DNA from 2 places in the Cupriavidus sp. 01L45 genome. Region 2 is predicted to be linked to the other one. Evidence: predicted binding sites of a transcription regulator. Region 2 holds the regulator's gene; the other holds the start of a gene.
What was found. Region 2 encodes sigma-54, which starts transcription at its own class of promoters, with help from an activator protein. Its sites were predicted from a motif close to TGGCANGNAANCTGCTTT; they were not measured.
Positions count from the first base shown of each region.

Region 1: AC1DT6_RS23290 (GTP cyclohydrolase II) is a predicted target of sigma-54. The motif match lies at 2,938-2,955, and genes of this name have one in related genera.

Region 1 is NZ_JBFTSG010000035.1:77,379-82,692, forward strand. It holds gene AC1DT6_RS23275 (MGDG synthase family glycosyltransferase) at 1-811, shown strand, start outside; gene AC1DT6_RS23280 (hypothetical protein) at 813-1,337, shown strand; gene AC1DT6_RS23285 (acyltransferase family protein) at 1,649-2,767, shown strand; gene AC1DT6_RS23290 (GTP cyclohydrolase II) at 3,009-4,247, shown strand; gene AC1DT6_RS23295 (URC4/urg3 family protein) at 4,244-5,314, shown strand, end outside.
Region 2 is NZ_JBFTSG010000013.1:54,607-66,432, reverse strand. It holds gene AC1DT6_RS11245 (KpsF/GutQ family sugar-phosphate isomerase) at 1-26, shown strand, start outside; gene lptC (LPS export ABC transporter periplasmic protein LptC) at 42-665, shown strand; gene lptA (lipopolysaccharide transport periplasmic protein LptA) at 855-1,499, shown strand; gene lptB (LPS export ABC transporter ATP-binding protein) at 1,536-2,321, shown strand; gene AC1DT6_RS11225 (RNA polymerase factor sigma-54) at 2,469-3,944, shown strand; gene hpf (ribosome hibernation-promoting factor, HPF/YfiA family) at 3,994-4,344, shown strand; gene ptsN (PTS IIA-like nitrogen regulatory protein PtsN) at 4,726-5,181, shown strand; gene hprK (HPr(Ser) kinase/phosphatase) at 5,260-6,231, shown strand; gene AC1DT6_RS11205 (PsiF family protein) at 6,405-6,773, shown strand; gene rapZ (RNase adapter RapZ) at 6,891-7,808, shown strand; gene AC1DT6_RS11195 (LON peptidase substrate-binding domain-containing protein) at 7,874-8,554, shown strand; gene mutY (A/G-specific adenine glycosylase) at 8,583-9,773, opposite strand; gene AC1DT6_RS11185 (dynamin family protein) at 9,865-11,808, opposite strand.

The DNA of each region.
Region 1 (5,314 bases), on a different contig from region 2:
GCATGAGGTACGCCGGCTGCGGCTGGCGGTGCCGGTGTGGGTGCAGGTGACCGATTTCGATCTGCACGGCATGTGGGTGATTCCCAATATGACGGGCTATTTCGCCGCCAGCGAGGAAATCGCCTTTCGCATGCGGGCCAATCGCATCGAGGCCGGCCGCATCCATACCACCGGCATCCCGGTGGTGCCGGCTTTTTCCCACCCGCAGGATCGCCAGGCTTGCGCGCGGCACTTCGGGCTCGATGCGGCCCGGCGCACGATCATGCTGATGGGGGGCGGGGCAGGGCTGGGAGGCCTTGACGAAGTGGCCGATGCACTGATACGGCTCGATCACGATTTCCAGCTGATCGTGCTCGCCGGGCGCAATGAGACGGCGCTGGCGCGGCTCAAGACACTGGCTTGCGCGCATACCTCCCGGCTCTTCCCCTTTGGCTTCACCAACGAAGTGGAGCGCCTGATGGCGTGCTCCGACCTGGTCATCACCAAGCCCGGTGGCCTGACCACATCCGAATGCCTGGCGATGGGTGTGCCGATGGTGGTCAATGCGCCCATCCCCGGCCAGGAGGAGCGCAACGCCGATTACCTGCTGGAGCAGGGCGCTGCGCTCAAGGCAGTCGATCTCGTGTCGCTCGAATATCGTGTCCGGCTATTGCTGGCGGAGCCGGCGCGGCTCGATCAGATGCGCGTGCGCGCCCGCGCGCTGGGGCAACCGGCGGCGGCGCGCCGCGTGCTGGGAACCGTGCTGGGGCACCTGGAACGGTGCGGCCAACTGACCGGGCAGGCTGCGGGTGTGGCGCAGGCGGGACGCTGAGATGCGCGCCCTAAATCTCTCGGCTTCGCACCAGCGCGCGCAGTCCTGTCCGTCGCGGCATCCACTGGTGCTGATGCTTACCGTTGCCTGGACGCTGCTATTGGCGTATTTCTTCGCCAATGTGGAGATCCAGATCGAAGGCGCCGCGGGCTGGGCGGCAAACCTGCCCACCTGGCGCGTCGAACATCACTGGCTGCTGGAGATCTTCTGGGGCGGCCGCCCGATGACCGGTTATCACGCGTGGGTGTTCCCTTGCGTGGCACTGTTCTTCCATTTCCCGCTGGTCTACGGTGGACGCTGGAACTGGCGAGCCGAAGCGCGCGTGATCGCCTGCATCATGCTGTTCTGGATCGCCGAGGACTTCCTGTGGTTCGTGCTGAACCCGGCGTTCGGGCTGGCGCGCTTCTCACCGGATTTCGTGCCCTGGCATATTCACTGGTGGGCCGGCGCGCCGACGGATTACTGGGTTTCGCTAGCGGCGGCGGCGGTGCTTTTCTGGCTGTCGTGCCGGGTGGCGCGCCGCTAGCCGGCGCAGCGCGAATTGAATCAGGCCGAAGCCGCTTCCGCGTTGCAGCGTAAATTCCGCCAAGGCGGCGTGTCCACCGAACGCCCTGGCCGGGACAGGCTGGCAGGAGCGAGCGACGGCAGGCATCGGCCACGGTTTCTAAGCCGAAACCATATTAATGTGACGTTAAGATATCTATTTGTTGAAAAGATGTGGTGATTGTGCCTCATTGAAACAAATCGTCACGCTCCATCCTGGCCCGTTTCGGTACCGATCGTGTTTCTTGGGAGTAAAATCCGGCCCTTGTGTACTTTGTAGCATTCTTATAACAAATGAGCCCCCGTCCTTCGCGCATGGCGTGCATTGACGCTCTCAAGGCGATCAGTTCCCAACTGATCGTGCTGCACCATCTTGCCTTCTACGGCCCCATGTCCGATGCGGCGCACGTGCTGGCTCCCGACCTCCTTGACTGGTTTTCGCAGTACGCGCGTATCGCCGTTCAGGCTTTTCTCGTCATCAGCGGCTTCCTGGCGGCGCGTAGCCTGGCGCCGGGCGGGCATCTGGTGGTGCCGCATCCCTTGCAGGCGATCTGGCGCCGCTACCAGAAGCTGGTGGTGCCCTATAGCGTGGCCATCCTGATTGCGATTGCCGGTGCCGCCATTGCGCGCACCTGGATGCATCACGATTCCATTCCGTCGGCCCCCGGCCTGCATCAGTTCCTGGCGCATGTGCTGCTGTTGCACAACGTGCTCGACTTCGACGCGTTGTCGGCCGGCGTCTGGTACGTGGCCATCGATCTGCAACTGTTCGTCTTGCTGATTGTTGCGCTGTGGGCGGCGCGCCGCTGCGCGCAATGGTTCGATGTCGGCGGCAGCCCGCTCGGGCCGCTGGTGGTGGCGGGGCTGGTCGTGGCTTCGCTGTTCTGGTTTAACCGGGATGCGGCCTGGGATATCTGGGCGATTTACTTCTTCGGCGCCTATGGCATGGGCACGCTGGCGTTCTGGGCCTCCGCACCGGAGCGTTCGCCGGTTGCGTTGCTGGTGCTGGGCGCAGTGGTGCTGGCGGCACTGATCGTGGACTTCCGCCTGCGCATTGCCGTGGCGCTATCCATCGCCCTGCTGCTGGCCGTTGCGCGGCGCGGAGGGTGGCTGGATCGCTGGCCGCAGGCCCCGAGCCTGGCATTTTTCGGGCGCATTTCCTACTCGGTCTTCCTGGTGCATTTCCCGGTGTGCCTGGTCGTGAACGCGGTGGTATTCCACGTTGCACCGAATCGGCCGCTGCTCAATGCGCTGGGCATGATACTGGCATGGCTGTTGAGCAACGTTGCCGGCACCGTGTTCCACCGTTACGTGGAGAGTACCGACCCGCTACGCGCATTGCGCATGGCCTTGTGGCCGGCGCGCGCGGAACCGGCCCAGCGGCAGCAGGGCGGGCAGCATCGGTCGACCTGACCCCTCGCGATCACAGCCTAGCGGCACCCCGCCCCAGCGGCTGGGTGCCGCTTTTCTTTTGCATGGTGCCTGTGCACCATGAACTGGCCAGCGGGGCGGCGCGCGCACGCGGATGGTGCGGCACGCCATCGTGCGGCATGCAACACAGGGTAGAAACTAGCATTGGGATATGGCACGAAGGTTGCCTACTATGGAATTGCAAACCTGACCGTTTGGTCAGGATTCCTGTTCCGAGGCTGCCATGTCCGACCATATTGTCCTGACTTCGCACGCGCGCCGCGACAAGCCGGCCGAACCCATCCACTGGGGGGCCGCCACGGCGGCGGAGCGCGGACCCGTGATCGCCAGCGTGACCAATCCGGCCCAACGCAATGTCATTGGCACCCACTCCGGCGCCTATGCGGTGTATCGGGCGCTGGCGGTGGCCTCCGGCAAGTTGCAGCGGGATCATCGCGCCGATCTCACCGATACCTCTCCGGCGGAAATCGTCGGGCCCCATCCGCAATGGAGCGACCCGGACAAGATCGTCTCCCTGGATCCTTGGGGCCATCTGGTCTCGACTGCCTTTGCAGACCGCATCGCGGCGGGTATCGATATCCGGCCGACGATCGCCATTACGCGGGCACACATCAATATGCCGGAACTGACGGGAGCCATTGCAGCCGGCCGCCTCACGCCTGACGGCCAGATCCTGCACGCCAATGGCGACGTACGTGTCACCAAGGCAGCGATCGACCCGGTCTGGTACCTGCCGGCGCTCGCGCGCCGCTTCGAGATCAAGGAGAGCATGCTGCGCCGCAGCCTGTTCGAGCAGACCGGCGGCATGTTCCCCGAACTGGTGACGCGGCCCGACCTGAAGGTGTTCCTGCCGCCGATCGGTGGCATGACCCTGTACTTTTTCGGCGATGTGGCCAAGCTGGGCAAGCCCGAGACCAAGGTGGCCTGCCGCGTGCACGACGAGTGCAACGGCTCGGACGTGTTCGGCTCCGATATCTGTACCTGCCGGCCCTACCTGGCGCATGGCATCGAGGTTTGCATCGAGATGGCGCAGCAGGGCGGGGTGGGCCTGGTGGTCTACAACCGCAAGGAGGGCCGGGCACTGGGCGAAGTGACGAAGTTCCTGGTCTACAACGCCCGCAAGCGCCAGGTCGGCGGCGACCGGGCCGAGACGTATTTCGCGCGTACGGAGTGCGTGGCCGGCGTGCAGGACATGCGCTTCCAGGAACTCATGCCCGATGTATTTCACTGGCTTGGCATCAAGCGTATCGATCGCTGGGCTTCGATGAGTAATATGAAGCACGGGGCGCTGACCGCTCAGGGTATCGAGGTGGTCGAACAGGTAGCGATTCCCGATGCACTGATCCCGGCCGATGCCCGAGTGGAAATCGACGCCAAGGTGGCGGCTGGCTATTTCACGAGCTATACCCCGCCCGGTGCCGAGGAACTCGCGCTGGCCAAGGGTAGAGGACTGGACGAATGAACGAGATACCCGAAGCGGGCGGCCCGCAGGGCTCCCCCAGTGCGTTCACGAATGACGCGGATGGCCGCGGCGGATGGGCCAGTCCCGTGCCGGCGGGCCATCCGGCCGCGGCGCTGCTGACCGGCCTGGCGGTACGCACCCGATGCGCCGCCGTGACGGACCATGTGGCGGCAGGCGCGTCAGAGCTGTTCACGTGGCACCCGGAACGGATTCCGGCGGTGGCCGATTATGTGGCGACCACCATCCGGGAACGTTATCCGGACCTGAACGTGCCGTACCACAGCCGCTGGCGCCACTTTGAAAGCGGCGGTCCCGGCGAGAGGCTGGACCGCTGGCAGATCCTGTGCGAACGCGGCGGGCTTTCCGGCGAGGCTGACCGCGAGGAGCGCGCCCGCATCGGCATCGATCTGGTGATTCCCAGCGTATTGCTGGACGCCGGCGCAGGCCCCGACTGGCGCTACCGCGATCCGGCCAGCGACCTGCTGCTGACCCGTTCCGAGGGGCTTGGCGTAGCCAGCTTCGACTTGTTCGCGCGCGGTGGTTTTTCCGCCCAGCCGGGCCAGCCGCTGCGCTCCGATGCCGAGCGGCTGATGCGGATCGACGCGCCTTCCATCGCGACCGCCTTCCAGGTGGCACAGCACAATCGGCTGGTTGGCCTGGACGGCCGTGCCGGCCTGCTGCGCCGGTTGGGCGAAGTGGCGCAGGCCACGCCGGCCGTGTTCGGCACGCCTGCGCGTCTGGGCAACCTGTATGACTACCTCAAGGCACATGCCGTCGACGGCCAGATCGAGGCCGGCTTCGTGCTGACCACGCTGCTGGTAGCGCTCGGGCCCGTGTGGCCGGGGCGCGTCAGCCTCGGTGGCATATCGTTGGGGGACTGCTGGCCACATCCGGCCTGCACCGACGGGCTGGTGCCTTTCCACAAGCTGACGCAGTGGCTGACGTACTCGCTGCTGGAGCCGCTCGAAGATGCCGGCCTGGCCGTGACCGGGCTGGAGGCGCTGACGGGCTTGCCGGAATACCGCAATGGTGGCCTGCTGTTCGATTTCGAACTGATGGTGCCGCGC
Region 2 (11,826 bases):
ACCTGACCCGCGCCAAGGTCATCTGAGGGCACCCACAAACTATGCGGGATATCCTGTCCTCCCTGAGCCGGCTAGGAATGCGCGCCTTGCCGCTGCTGTTGATGGCGCTAGTGGCGGGCAGCACTTTCTGGCTGGTGCAGGTCAATTCCCCGAAAGAAGCCGCCACCGGGCCGGTGGGCAAGAAGCATGAGCCCGATTACTACATGGTCCGCTTCTCCGCCACCGAACTGGCCGAGGACGGCAACACCAAGATGCGGTTCACCGGCGACAAGATGATCCACTTCGAGGACGACCAGACCTACGAAGTGACGCGTCCGGCCATGCGCGCCTACGAAATCGACCGCCCGCCTGTCACGGGCCACTCCGATCGCGGCACGATGAACGCGGCAGGCTCGGTGATCGACCTGTTCGGCAATGCCTTTATCGTGCGTGCCCAAGGGCCGGACCCGGCCAAGGATCCGCAGATGACAGCCGCCTCGGAGTATTTCCAGGTGCTGATCAACGATGACATCGTGAAGACCGACAAAGCCGTCAAGCTGACCCGCGGCCCGTCGGTGATGACGGCAAACGGGCTGATCTTCAACAATGTCACCCGCGAAGTACAATTGCTGGGTAACGTACGCGGCACCATTATTACGGGGCCGCCGGCGAGTCCCGCGAAGTAGCCCAGATAACAAAGACCCGAGAGGCTGTTGCCAGATGAAGCGAAGCAGTGCTGGCCAGGCGAGCGGGCGCAAACGGTACCCAGGCGGGTGCCGCCCGCGCAGCCCCGCCCGCCTTGCCCGGAAACAGCCGCCAGGAAACGAAGCCGCCCGCGGGCCACAGCCGTCCGCGCCAACCGCCATCACGCCAACATGAATTCACTCCTGACGACATCGTCCTGTCGCCGCCGCAGCACGGCCGCTTTGCTGACGCTGGCAGCCGTCCTCGGCCTCACGCTGGCCGCGCCCGCCAGCGCGGAGAAAGCCGACCGCGAGAAACCGCTGGTACTGGAAGCCGACAACGCCAGCTATGACGACGTCAAGCAGGTTTATGTGCTGACTGGCAACGTGGTGCTGACCAAGGGCACCATGGTGTTGAAATCCGACGCGGCCGAAGTGCGCACCGATCCCGAGGGCTACCAGTACGCCGTGGCTACGTCCAAGGGCGGCAAGCAGGCTTATATCCGCCAGAAGCGCGACAACGTCGACGAATACATCGACGGCTGGGGCGACCGCATCGAGTATGACGGCAAGCAGGAACTGTCCAAGCTAATCGGCCGCGCACGCATGGCGCGGCTGGCCGGCGCCAAGCTGGTCGACGAGATCCGCGGCGCAGTGATCACCTACGACAGCCGCAACGAGTTCTACACCGCCAGCGGCGGTACGGAGAACGCGACGGCGGGCAGCCCGTCCGGTCGCGTGCGCGCCGTGTTGTCACCGCGCCAGGAGCAACCCGCCAGCGGCGCCGCCGGCGCCCCGCTGCCGCTCAAGCCTGCGCCCGCCCCCGTCAATCCCTGACGCCGCCGCGTCGCCCGATCCACGGATTCAGCCTTCATGACCGTTACCCAAACCGCACCCTCCCAGCCCGCCACCCTGAAGGACAGCAGCACGCTGGTCGTGCGCCACCTGAAAAAGCGCTACGGCTCGCGCACGGTGGTCAAGGATGTGTCCCTCGACGTAAAGAGCGGCGAGGTGGTCGGACTCCTGGGGCCCAACGGCGCGGGCAAGACCACCTCCTTCTACATGATCGTGGGACTGGTGGCACTGGACGAGGGCGACATCGTGCTCGACGACAAGCACATCAGCGGCCTGGCCATTCACGAACGGGCACGCATGGGCCTGTCCTACCTGCCGCAGGAAGCTTCGGTGTTCCGCAAGCTGAATGTGCAGGAGAACATCCGCGCGGTACTGGAATTGCAGATCCAGGACGGCAAGCCACTTGGCAAGGCCGAACTCGAGCGCCGGCTGGACACGCTGCTCGATGACCTCCAGATTGCCCACCTGCGCGACAATCCGGCGCTTTCGCTGTCAGGCGGCGAACGCCGCCGCGTGGAAATCGCCCGCGCCCTGGCCTCGGCGCCCCGCTTCATCCTGCTAGACGAGCCCTTCGCCGGCGTCGACCCGATCGCGGTGGGCGAGATCCAGCGCATCGTCAGCTTCCTCAAGGCGCGCAATATCGGCGTGCTGATCACCGACCACAACGTGCGCGAGACGCTGGGCATCTGCGATCACGCCTACATCATCAGCGAAGGCGCCGTGCTGGCCTCGGGCCGGCCTGAAGACATCATCGCCAACGAGTCGGTGCGCAAGGTCTACCTGGGCGAGAATTTCCGCATGTAACGCGGCGCGCCACAGCAAGCGGCAGCTGCGGCGACCTTGTGCCCAAGGTGGCTCCGGTGTCGCCTTTTACCCTGCAACGATCACGGCGTCATCAGCGATAGCAATTTCCGTTCCACCGGCACGGAAGTTGGGCATAAAATAGGTCGCATGAAACCGTCGCTACAGCTCCGCCTCTCGCAGCATCTCGCGCTCACGCCGCAACTCCAGCAGTCGATCCGGCTGCTGCAACTGTCCACGCTCGAACTGCAGCAGGAAGTGGAACAGGCGCTGACCGAGAACCCTTTGCTCGAACGCGAGAACGACTGGCTCGACAGCCCGTTGCGCGTTGCCGCCGACGGCTCGGTCAACATGCAGAGCGCTCCCGCGCCGGCGCCCGCCGACGGCCAGGGCACCAGCGAGAACCGCCCCGACGGCGCGCCCGAGGCCGAAGACAGCTATTCCGACAGCAACGAGGACTACGGCAACGACTGGAGCCTCGACGACTTCGCCCGCCGCCCGCAAGGCGACGACGACGAAAAGACCCCGATGCAGTTGCGCGACGCCGAACCCACGCTGCGCGAACATCTGATGGAACAGCTCGCGCCGCTGAAAATTTCGTTGCGCGACAAGGGGCTGGCCATCTTCCTGGTCGAGTCGCTGGACGACGACGGCTACCTGAGCGCCTCGCTCGAGGAAATCTGCAGCGAACTGYCGGATGAACTTGAATTCGAGGTCGACGAGATCCACGCCGTCCTTACCCTGCTGCAGAGCTTCGATCCGCCTGGTGTCGGCGCACGCAATGCGGCCGAATGCCTGGCGCTGCAATTGCGCCGCATCAAGCACCCGCAGCGCGACCTGGCGCTGACCATTGTCACCAATCACCTGGAACTGCTCGCGGTGCGCGACTACACGCGCCTGAAAAAAGCGCTGCAGGTGGACGAGCCGGAATTGAAGTCGGCGCATGAACTGATCCGCTCTCTGGCGCCTTATCCGGGCCATGCGTACAGCCGCCCCGAAGCCGACTTCGTCGTGCCCGATGTTTTTGTCCGTAAACTGAATGGCGGCTGGATCGCGCAGCTCAATCCGGATGTGATGCCGCGGCTACGTATCAACGACATGTACGCGCAGATATTGCGCGGTGCAAAAGGCGATGCGGGTGCTGCGGGACTGCAGCAAAAACTGCAGGAGGCACGCTGGTTGATCAAGAATATCCAGCAAAGGTTCGACACGATATTGCGCGTTGCACAAGCTATTGTCGAACGTCAAAAGAACTTCTTCACCCACGGTGAAATTGCGATGCGCCCCTTGGTTTTGCGGGAGATTGCCGATACACTGGGTTTACACGAGTCCACCATCTCTCGGGTGACTACCAATAAATACATGGCAACGCCGATGGGGACTTTCGAGCTGAAGTATTTCTTCGGCAGTCACGTATCCACAGAAACCGGCGGCGCGGCCTCGTCAACGGCAATTCGTGCGTTGATCAAGCAACTGATAGGAGCCGAAGACGCCAGGAATCCCTTGTCCGACAGCCGGATTGCCGAATTGCTCGGCGAGCAAGGCTTCGTAGTGGCACGACGCACCGTTGCCAAATACCGCGAGGCGCTCAAGATTCCGGCAGTTACTCTCCGCAAGACTTTGTAGCCGAGTTGCATCGCCTGCCTGGTGCAACTCTTTCAGAAGGAGAAACGCTATGAACTTCAAGATCAGTGGACACCACTTGGACATCACGCCCCCGCTGCGTGAGTACGTGGAAACGAAACTGGAGCGTATCGTCAGGCATTTTGATCAAGTCATTGGCGTAAGTGTGCTGCTCTCTGTCGACAATACAAAAGAAAAGGACCGGCGGCAGTACGCGGAAATCAATCTACATCTCAAGGGCAAGGACATCTTTGTCGAAGCGCATCATGAAGACCTGTATGCCGCTATCGACGCGCTCGTCGACAAGCTCGACCGGCAGGTGATTCGCCATAAGGATCGCGTGCAAAGCCACGACCGCGAAGCGGTCAAGTATCAGATGGCCGCATCGCAGATGCAGCAATGACCGTGCCTGGTGGCCCACAGACCGGGCCGCCGGTGTCACTCCCTTGAAACCGGAATCAAGCCGCGCCCATAGCGCGGCTTTTTCGTTCCTGGCGCTCATCCGGGACCACGCGGGGGATTCCGCAACGCATATGGACCGGTGTATGCTGTGCAATACATAGTTCTCAAGCTCAACGATTTTTCCGTGCACGCGGCACCGCTTCCGCGCATCGGGTATTGCAATGCACAAGGCGGGGGCGGGCCTGCTCTATAATGGCCAGACGCCCGACACCGGCAGGGGGACACCCGGTGAAACTTCGGACCTTGGTTTTTTCTTCTTTTTTGCCCGGCGCGATGCCTCCCGGCCCCGGGCCTGCTTACTAGAAAACCCTGCGCATTCCACATGAATCGTTTGGCTAAATTGCTGCCACCCGGCAACATCAACCTCGACGTCAGCGTCACCAGCAAGAAGCGCGTGTTCGAACAGGCCGGGCTCCTCTTCGAGAACAACCATGGCGTGGCGCGCGCTACCGTGACCGACAACCTGTTCGCCCGCGAATCGCTGGGGTCCACTGGTCTTGGCGCCGGGGTTGCCATTCCGCATGGCCGCATCAAGGGACTGAAGCAGCCACTTGYCGCCTTCATGCGCCTGGCCGAGCCGATCCCCTTCGAATCTCCCGACGGCAAGCCGGTAGCGCTGCTGATCTTCCTGCTGGTGCCCGAACAGGCCACCCAGCAACATCTGGAGATTCTCTCGGAGATCGCCCAGCTGCTGTCCGACCGCGAGATGCGCGAAGGACTGGCTACCCTGCCCACCCCCGATGACGTGCACCAGTTGCTGACGCAATGGCACCCCTGACCGGCCTCGGCGATCTTTACGCAGGCGAGCGGGGCAATTGTCCCCGCTGTCTGAAAGCTCGCTCCTGAAAGCACCCGCATGGAACTCACTGGCGTCACCTCGCAGTCGATCTTCGACGACAACGCAGCCGATATCAAACTCTCCTGGGTAGCCGGTCTGGAAGGCGCCGACCGGGCGTTCGATGTCGAGTTCGCACGTGAAGCCACTTCCGCGGCCGATCTCGTCGGCCACTTGAACCTGATCCACCCGAACCGGATCCAGGTCCTGGGCAAGCCCGAGATCACGTATTACCAGCGTCTCGACGACGAGATGCGCAAGCGCCAGATGGGTGAGCTGATCCTGCTGGAACCGCCCTTCCTGGTGATTGCCGACGGCATGGAGCCACCGCCCGACCTGGAACTGCGCTGCACGCGTTCCTCCACGCCCTTGTTCACTACGCCGGTGTCCTCGGCGGCGGTGATCGATCACCTGCGCCTCTACCTGTCGCGCATTTCCGCGCCACGCGTGACCATGCACGGCGTATTCCTCGACATCCTCGGCATGGGCGTGCTGGTGATGGGTGAATCCGGCCTGGGCAAGAGTGAGCTCGGCCTGGAGCTGATTTCACGCGGACATGGGCTGGTGGCGGACGATGCCGTGGATTTTGTCCGGCTCGGACCCGATTTCATTGAAGGCCGCTGCCCGCCCCTGCTGCAAAACCTGCTTGAAGTGCGCGGCCTGGGCCTGCTCGACATCAAGACGATCTTTGGCGAGACCGCGGTGCGCCGGAAGATGAAGCTGAAACTGGTGGTGCAGCTGGTGCGCCGCAACGACGGCGAATTCGAACGCCTGCCGCTGGATTCCCAGTATCTGGATGTGCTCGGCCTGCCCATCCACATGGTCAAGATCCAGGTGGCGGCCGGCCGAAATCTCGCCGTGCTGGTCGAGGCCGCCGTCCGCAACACCATCCTGCGCCTGCGCGGCATCGACACGCTGCGCGATTTCATGGACCGCCAGCGCGCCGCGATGCAAGCCGATGTGGCATCGCGGGGCCAGGGCCGGCTACTCTAGGCAGCCAGCGCCGTGCCTGGGCTGTTTCAATTGATTGCATTCGTCCGCGCTTCCGTCGTCAACGCGTTTGGGGCACAGGCCGTTTTGTGCAGTAATGGACATTGAGCCCAGCCCGAGTTGCCGCGCCGACATGGCCAGCAGCCATGAAGTTTTCCACAGCCAGGAGAGCAAGCATGAAGAGAATGATCGCGATGTGCGTGCTGGTAGCCCCGCTTTTCGCCAGCGGCGCCTTCGCCCAGAATGCACCGGCCGCAGCAACCGCAACGCCCGCGGCACCCGCAACGTCCGCAAAACCGGCAGCACCGGCGGCGCCCGCGGCGACAAACTCCCAACAGGACAAGATGAAGGCCTGCAATACGCAGGCCGCCGGCAAGAAGGGCGACGAGCGCAAGGCCTTCATGAGCGACTGCCTCTCCAACAAACCCGCCGCCGCTCCCGCCAAGAACAGCCAGCAGGAAAAGATGACGGCGTGCAACAAGGACGCTACCGGCAAGAAGGGCGACGAGCGCAAAGCCTTCATGAGCGAGTGCCTCTCCAAGTAAGCCCCCGCGTCACTTAGCATGCGGACATGCGAAAATGGCGAACCCTTCGGTTCGCCATTTTTGTTGGCGCCTCGCCGTCATGACGGCGTCATCACCTGATGTTATGCTTGTCGTGCTATGCGCATCATACTTATCACCGGAATCTCCGGCTCCGGCAAATCCGTTGCCTTGAACGTACTGGAAGACGCAGGTTACTACTGCGTTGACAACCTGCCGGCTCAGTTTATTCCGGCGCTGGCCCAGTATCTCGCAAGCCAGGGTTACACCCATCTTGGCGTCGCTACCGACATCCGCAGCCGCGAATCGCTGGACGAATTGCCCGGCACGCTGCGCAACCTCGCCTCCGAACACCAGGTCCGGGTGGTTTTCCTGACCGCCAATACGGATGCGCTGGTGCAGCGATACTCGGAAACGCGGCGGCGCCACCCGCTGTCGATGCGTATCGACAAGGCGACCCTCTCGGCCAATGCCGAACCTGCGGGCGTTGCAGACAATGCGCTCGATGCGCCATACAACGACACGTCCCTGATCGAAGCCATCGAGATGGAGCGCGAGCTGCTCAGCCCGCTGGCGGAGGCCGCGCACCGTATCGACACCAGCAACGTGCGCACCAATACGCTGCGCGCGTGGATCAAGGAATTCGTGCGCGGCGATGACCTGAAACTCACCTTGCTGTTCGAATCGTTTGGCTTCAAGCACGGCGTGCCCAGCGATGCCGACCTGGTGTTCGATGTCCGCTCGCTGCCCAACCCCTACTACGACCTGGCCCTGCGCCCGCTGACCGGACGCGACGAGCCCGTGATCGACTTCCTGCAGAGCCAGCCGATGGTGCTGGCCATGGCCGATGACATCCGCGCCTACGTGGAAAAGTGGCTGCCAAGTTTCATCGCGGACAATCGCAGCTACCTGACCGTCGCCATTGGCTGCACGGGCGGCCAGCACCGCTCCGTGTACATCGCTGAAAGACTTGCCAACTATTTTCGCGCCCATGGTAATGTGCTGGTGAGACACCGCGAGCTCGCACCCGGCGGCTGAAGGCCGCAGCTGCAGGTTTCGCGGCCAGGCTCGGCAATTCCCGCCCGAAACTCTGCTGGCTCAGCATGTCCTCACACGCCACGCCCGGCTCATCCGCTTCGACCACCGCTTCGTCCGGTACATCGTCGGTACCGCCTGCGCTGGATGGCCTGCCGCTGTTTCCGCTGCACACCGTACTCTTTCCGGATGGCCTGCTGCCGCTGCGCGTTTTTGAAGCACGCTATGTGGATATGGTGCGCGCTTGCATGCGCGATCACACACCTTTCGGCGTCTGCCTGATCGCCAGCGGCAACGAGGTCGCCCGCCCCAATGAACCCACCATGCCCGAGACCATCGGCTGCCTGGCGGATATCGTCGACTGCAATATGGAGCAGCTTGGCGTGCTGCTGATCAGTGCGCGCGGGCGCCAGCGCTTCCGGCTGATAGGCCACAGTGTGCGCGCCGATGGTTTGCTGGTGGGTCAGGCGGAATTGCTGCCGCCCGACATCATCGACTGCAAGCTTGAACTGCTGGGCGAATGCCTTGCTGTGCTGCGCCGTATCGTCGCCTCGCTCCACGCGGAGCATCCGGGCAAGCTTCCGTTTGCAGAGCCGTTCCTGTGGGATGACCCGAGCTGGGTGGCCAATCGGCTATGCGAGTTGCTGCCCGTGCCGCTCAAGGCCAAGCAGATGCTGATGGCGCTGCCGGACGCGGGGATGCGGATCGAGATCGTGCACAAGTACATGCGTCAACACCATATTCTCTGAGCCTCCCACGCGGCAAAGGGCTTTAGCTTTAGAACAATCCCCCCAGCGCCTGTGCTTCGAGCAGCTTGCGCACCGGTGCCGGTGTGCCCACCGCATCGAGATCGTCCAGCGAGAGCCAGCGTAGCGGAGTGCCATCGGCTGCGTCGTGGGCGCTCAGGCCGGTGACGTCCACGCGGATGGCGCGGATCAGCAGGCGGAAGTGGGTGAAGACGTGGGTGAGTTCGCCGACCATGCTGGCGGTGCCGGGCGTGCCGAAATCGCGGGCGCGTTCGCGGGCGGCGTCTTCGGCCAGTTCGGCATCGAAGGGCACGGTATCCACCGGCATTTCAGGCAGGCTCCAGAGGCCGCCCCAGATGCCGCTGTCGGGTCGCAACGCCAGCAGGACTTCACGGCCGCGCCGGACCAGCAGCATGACGGTGCTGCGCTCGGGAATGGCGGCACGCGGTTTCGGCGTGGGCAGCGCGGCGGTCAGGCCGTCCCGGCGCGCCACGCAGTCGCTGGCCAGCGGGCACGACGCCGCGGCAGCAAGGCAGGCCGGCTTGCCGCGCGAACAGACGGTGGCGCCGAGATCCATTACGCCCTGGGTATAGGACACCATGTCCTCGGCCTGTCCAGGCCCCTTCGGGGGCAACACCTCCTCCGCGATTTGCCACATGCGGTTCTCCACCGCCTTGACGCCCGGATGGCCGTGGATGCCGAAGAACCTAGCGAAGACGCGCTTGACATTGCCGTCCAGGATGGGGGATCGCACGCCAACACTGAAGGCGGCCACGGCCGCCGCGGTCGAGCGGCCGATGCCGGGCAGCGTCACCAGCACCTCGGGATCGGTAGGAAACACGCCGCCGTGCTCGCTCATCACGCTCTTGGCGCAGCGGTGCAGGTTGCGCGCGCGCGAGTAATAGCCAAGCCCTGCCCAGAGCGCCATCACCTCGTCCGCGCTAGCCTCCGCCAGAGCGGCAACGGTAGGCAGGCGGCCGACGAAACGCTGGAAATACTCGATCACCGCGCTGACCTGGGTCTGCTGCAGCATGATCTCCGACAACCAGATCCGGTAAGGGTCGCGGGTGTTCTGCCACGGCAAGTCATGGCGCCCGTGCAGGCGCTGCCAATCCACCACGCGCGTGGCGAAATCGGCGGGAACGGCGGGAACGGCGGGAACGGCGGCCAGGGAAAGATCGGTGGAAGAAACGGCGGGAGTAGCGGCTGGCTTGCGGGGCATCGGGAACGTGACGGAAAAGGCGGAAGCGCCGGAAGCGGCGGCGCGTCATGATACCGCCTTGCCGCCTCCGGCACCGCGCGCCAGCCGTGCTTCAGGCGGCGACGGCCCTGAGCTGGCCGTCTTCGGCGTCAGGCCGCAGGATCTGCCGGGAGAAGGATTCGATGCGTCCGCTGCGCTCGTCCAGCCCGTTCAGCACTTCCTCCAGCTGCGCGATGCGGCTTTCCAGCGTGTCGGTCGCCTCGTGGATGCGCTCGATCGAGTCGACCCGGCGACGCAGTTGCTTCTGATGCTCGCGTACCTGCGCCTCCAGCGGCGTCATCACTGACTTGAGCCAGATCTCGATATCGCGGTTGAGATCGCGGAAGGTTTCCAGCACGCGGCTTGCAACAGTGGAGAACGCGCTTTGCACCAGTTGCGGACGCGAGCGGGTCAGCATGCTCATGGCGCCGAAGTGCGTCTGGGCCAGTGCCAGCGTCTGCTGCAGTTCGCTCACGTAGCGCGCGGTGACAAACTGGATCGGCGCCGGCAACGTGAAGCCGTGCTCGGCATTGAAGCGGCGGTACATGCTGTCGGTGAGCTGGTGTAGCTGGACGATCTTCTGGTCAGCCTCGCTGACCAGTTCGCCTAGCCGGGCGAACAGCCCGTCCATGTCCTCGCGCATGCCGCGCGAGAAGAAGCGCTCCTTCATCTGCTCGCGGCGCTCGCGCATGGTGCGGCGCACGTCGCGCAGTTGCAGGCTCTTGATGATATCGGCGCTGTGACGTCCGAACACAAGACGCAGCGCCTGGAACTTGGCGATGCTCTGCTCGAACTCTTCCTTTTCGGACTGCACACGCATCAGCATGTGCTTGACCATCGCGTGGTTCTTGCCGCGCAGGCCGCGCAACTCGAACAACTGCTCGACGATGCTGCGGCGGCGGCTCTGCAGCAGTTGCTGCGCGCCACGCGTCATTTCCTCCACCGAGCGCTGTACCTGGTCGGCGACGATCTCACGCCGCTGTGGAATCAGTTGATCCGACAGAACATGTTCGAATTGCGGCAGGCCGCTGCGCGCCAGCAAGTCGTCATCGTGCGTGACCTTGGCCACCAGGCCCTTCTGCGCCGACACCGGATAGACGCGCGACTCGTCGATCCCCAGCACCTGGGCGCTGTTGGTGACCTGGCGCGTAATCTCGGCCGCGGTCTCGGCCGGCGACTTGAGCGGGTCCCACAGACCGTCGATCTTGTTCAGCACCGCCAGGCAGCCCTTGCGGTGGCCCGCGCTAACATGGCTGCGCCAGAGATCCAGGTCGCTCTTGGTCACGCCGGCATCGGCGGCGAGCATAAACACCACGACATGCGCCTCCGGAATCAGGCGCAATGTCAGTTCCGGCTCGGTGCCGATCGCGTTGAGACCCGGTGTGTCAAGGATTACCAGACCCTGGCGCAGCAGCGGATGCGGGAAATTGATAACTGCATGGCGCCAGCGGGAAATCTCCACCATGCCGTCGGCATCGAGCGCGTAGGCGGCGTCGGGATCGTTCTCGTTATACAAGCCGAGCGATTCCGCCATCTCCCGGGTGACGCGGTTGGTCTCGATCACGTGCCGGAACGCATCGAGCATCCCATCCGGCGACGAGGGATCGAGCGGCACGGTATGCCAGTGCGCGTCGACGTCGAGGAAATCAGCAGTGGAGGCTTCCTGCAGGCGCGTCTCGATCGGCAGCAGGCGGATGCACGGCGCCTCGGCCTCGTCGTAGCGCAGCTCGGTCGGGCACATCGTGGTGCGCCCGGCGGATGACGGCAGGATGCGCCGGCCATAGTCTGCAAAGAAAATGGCGTTGATCAGTTCGCTCTTGCCCCGCGAGAACTCCGCGATGAAGGCTACCTTGAGCCGGTCGCTCTTGAGCACGCCCTGGATGCGCTGGACGCGTTCGTCGGCCTGGGCGTCGTAGAGATCGTGCTGCTGCAGCCAGGAGCGGAATTCGGCCAGGGAATTGAGCACCCCGGTTCTCCAGGCGCCGTATTGTTCGAATTGAAGGGCGAGGGTTGTCATTGGCACTGGGATCGGCTT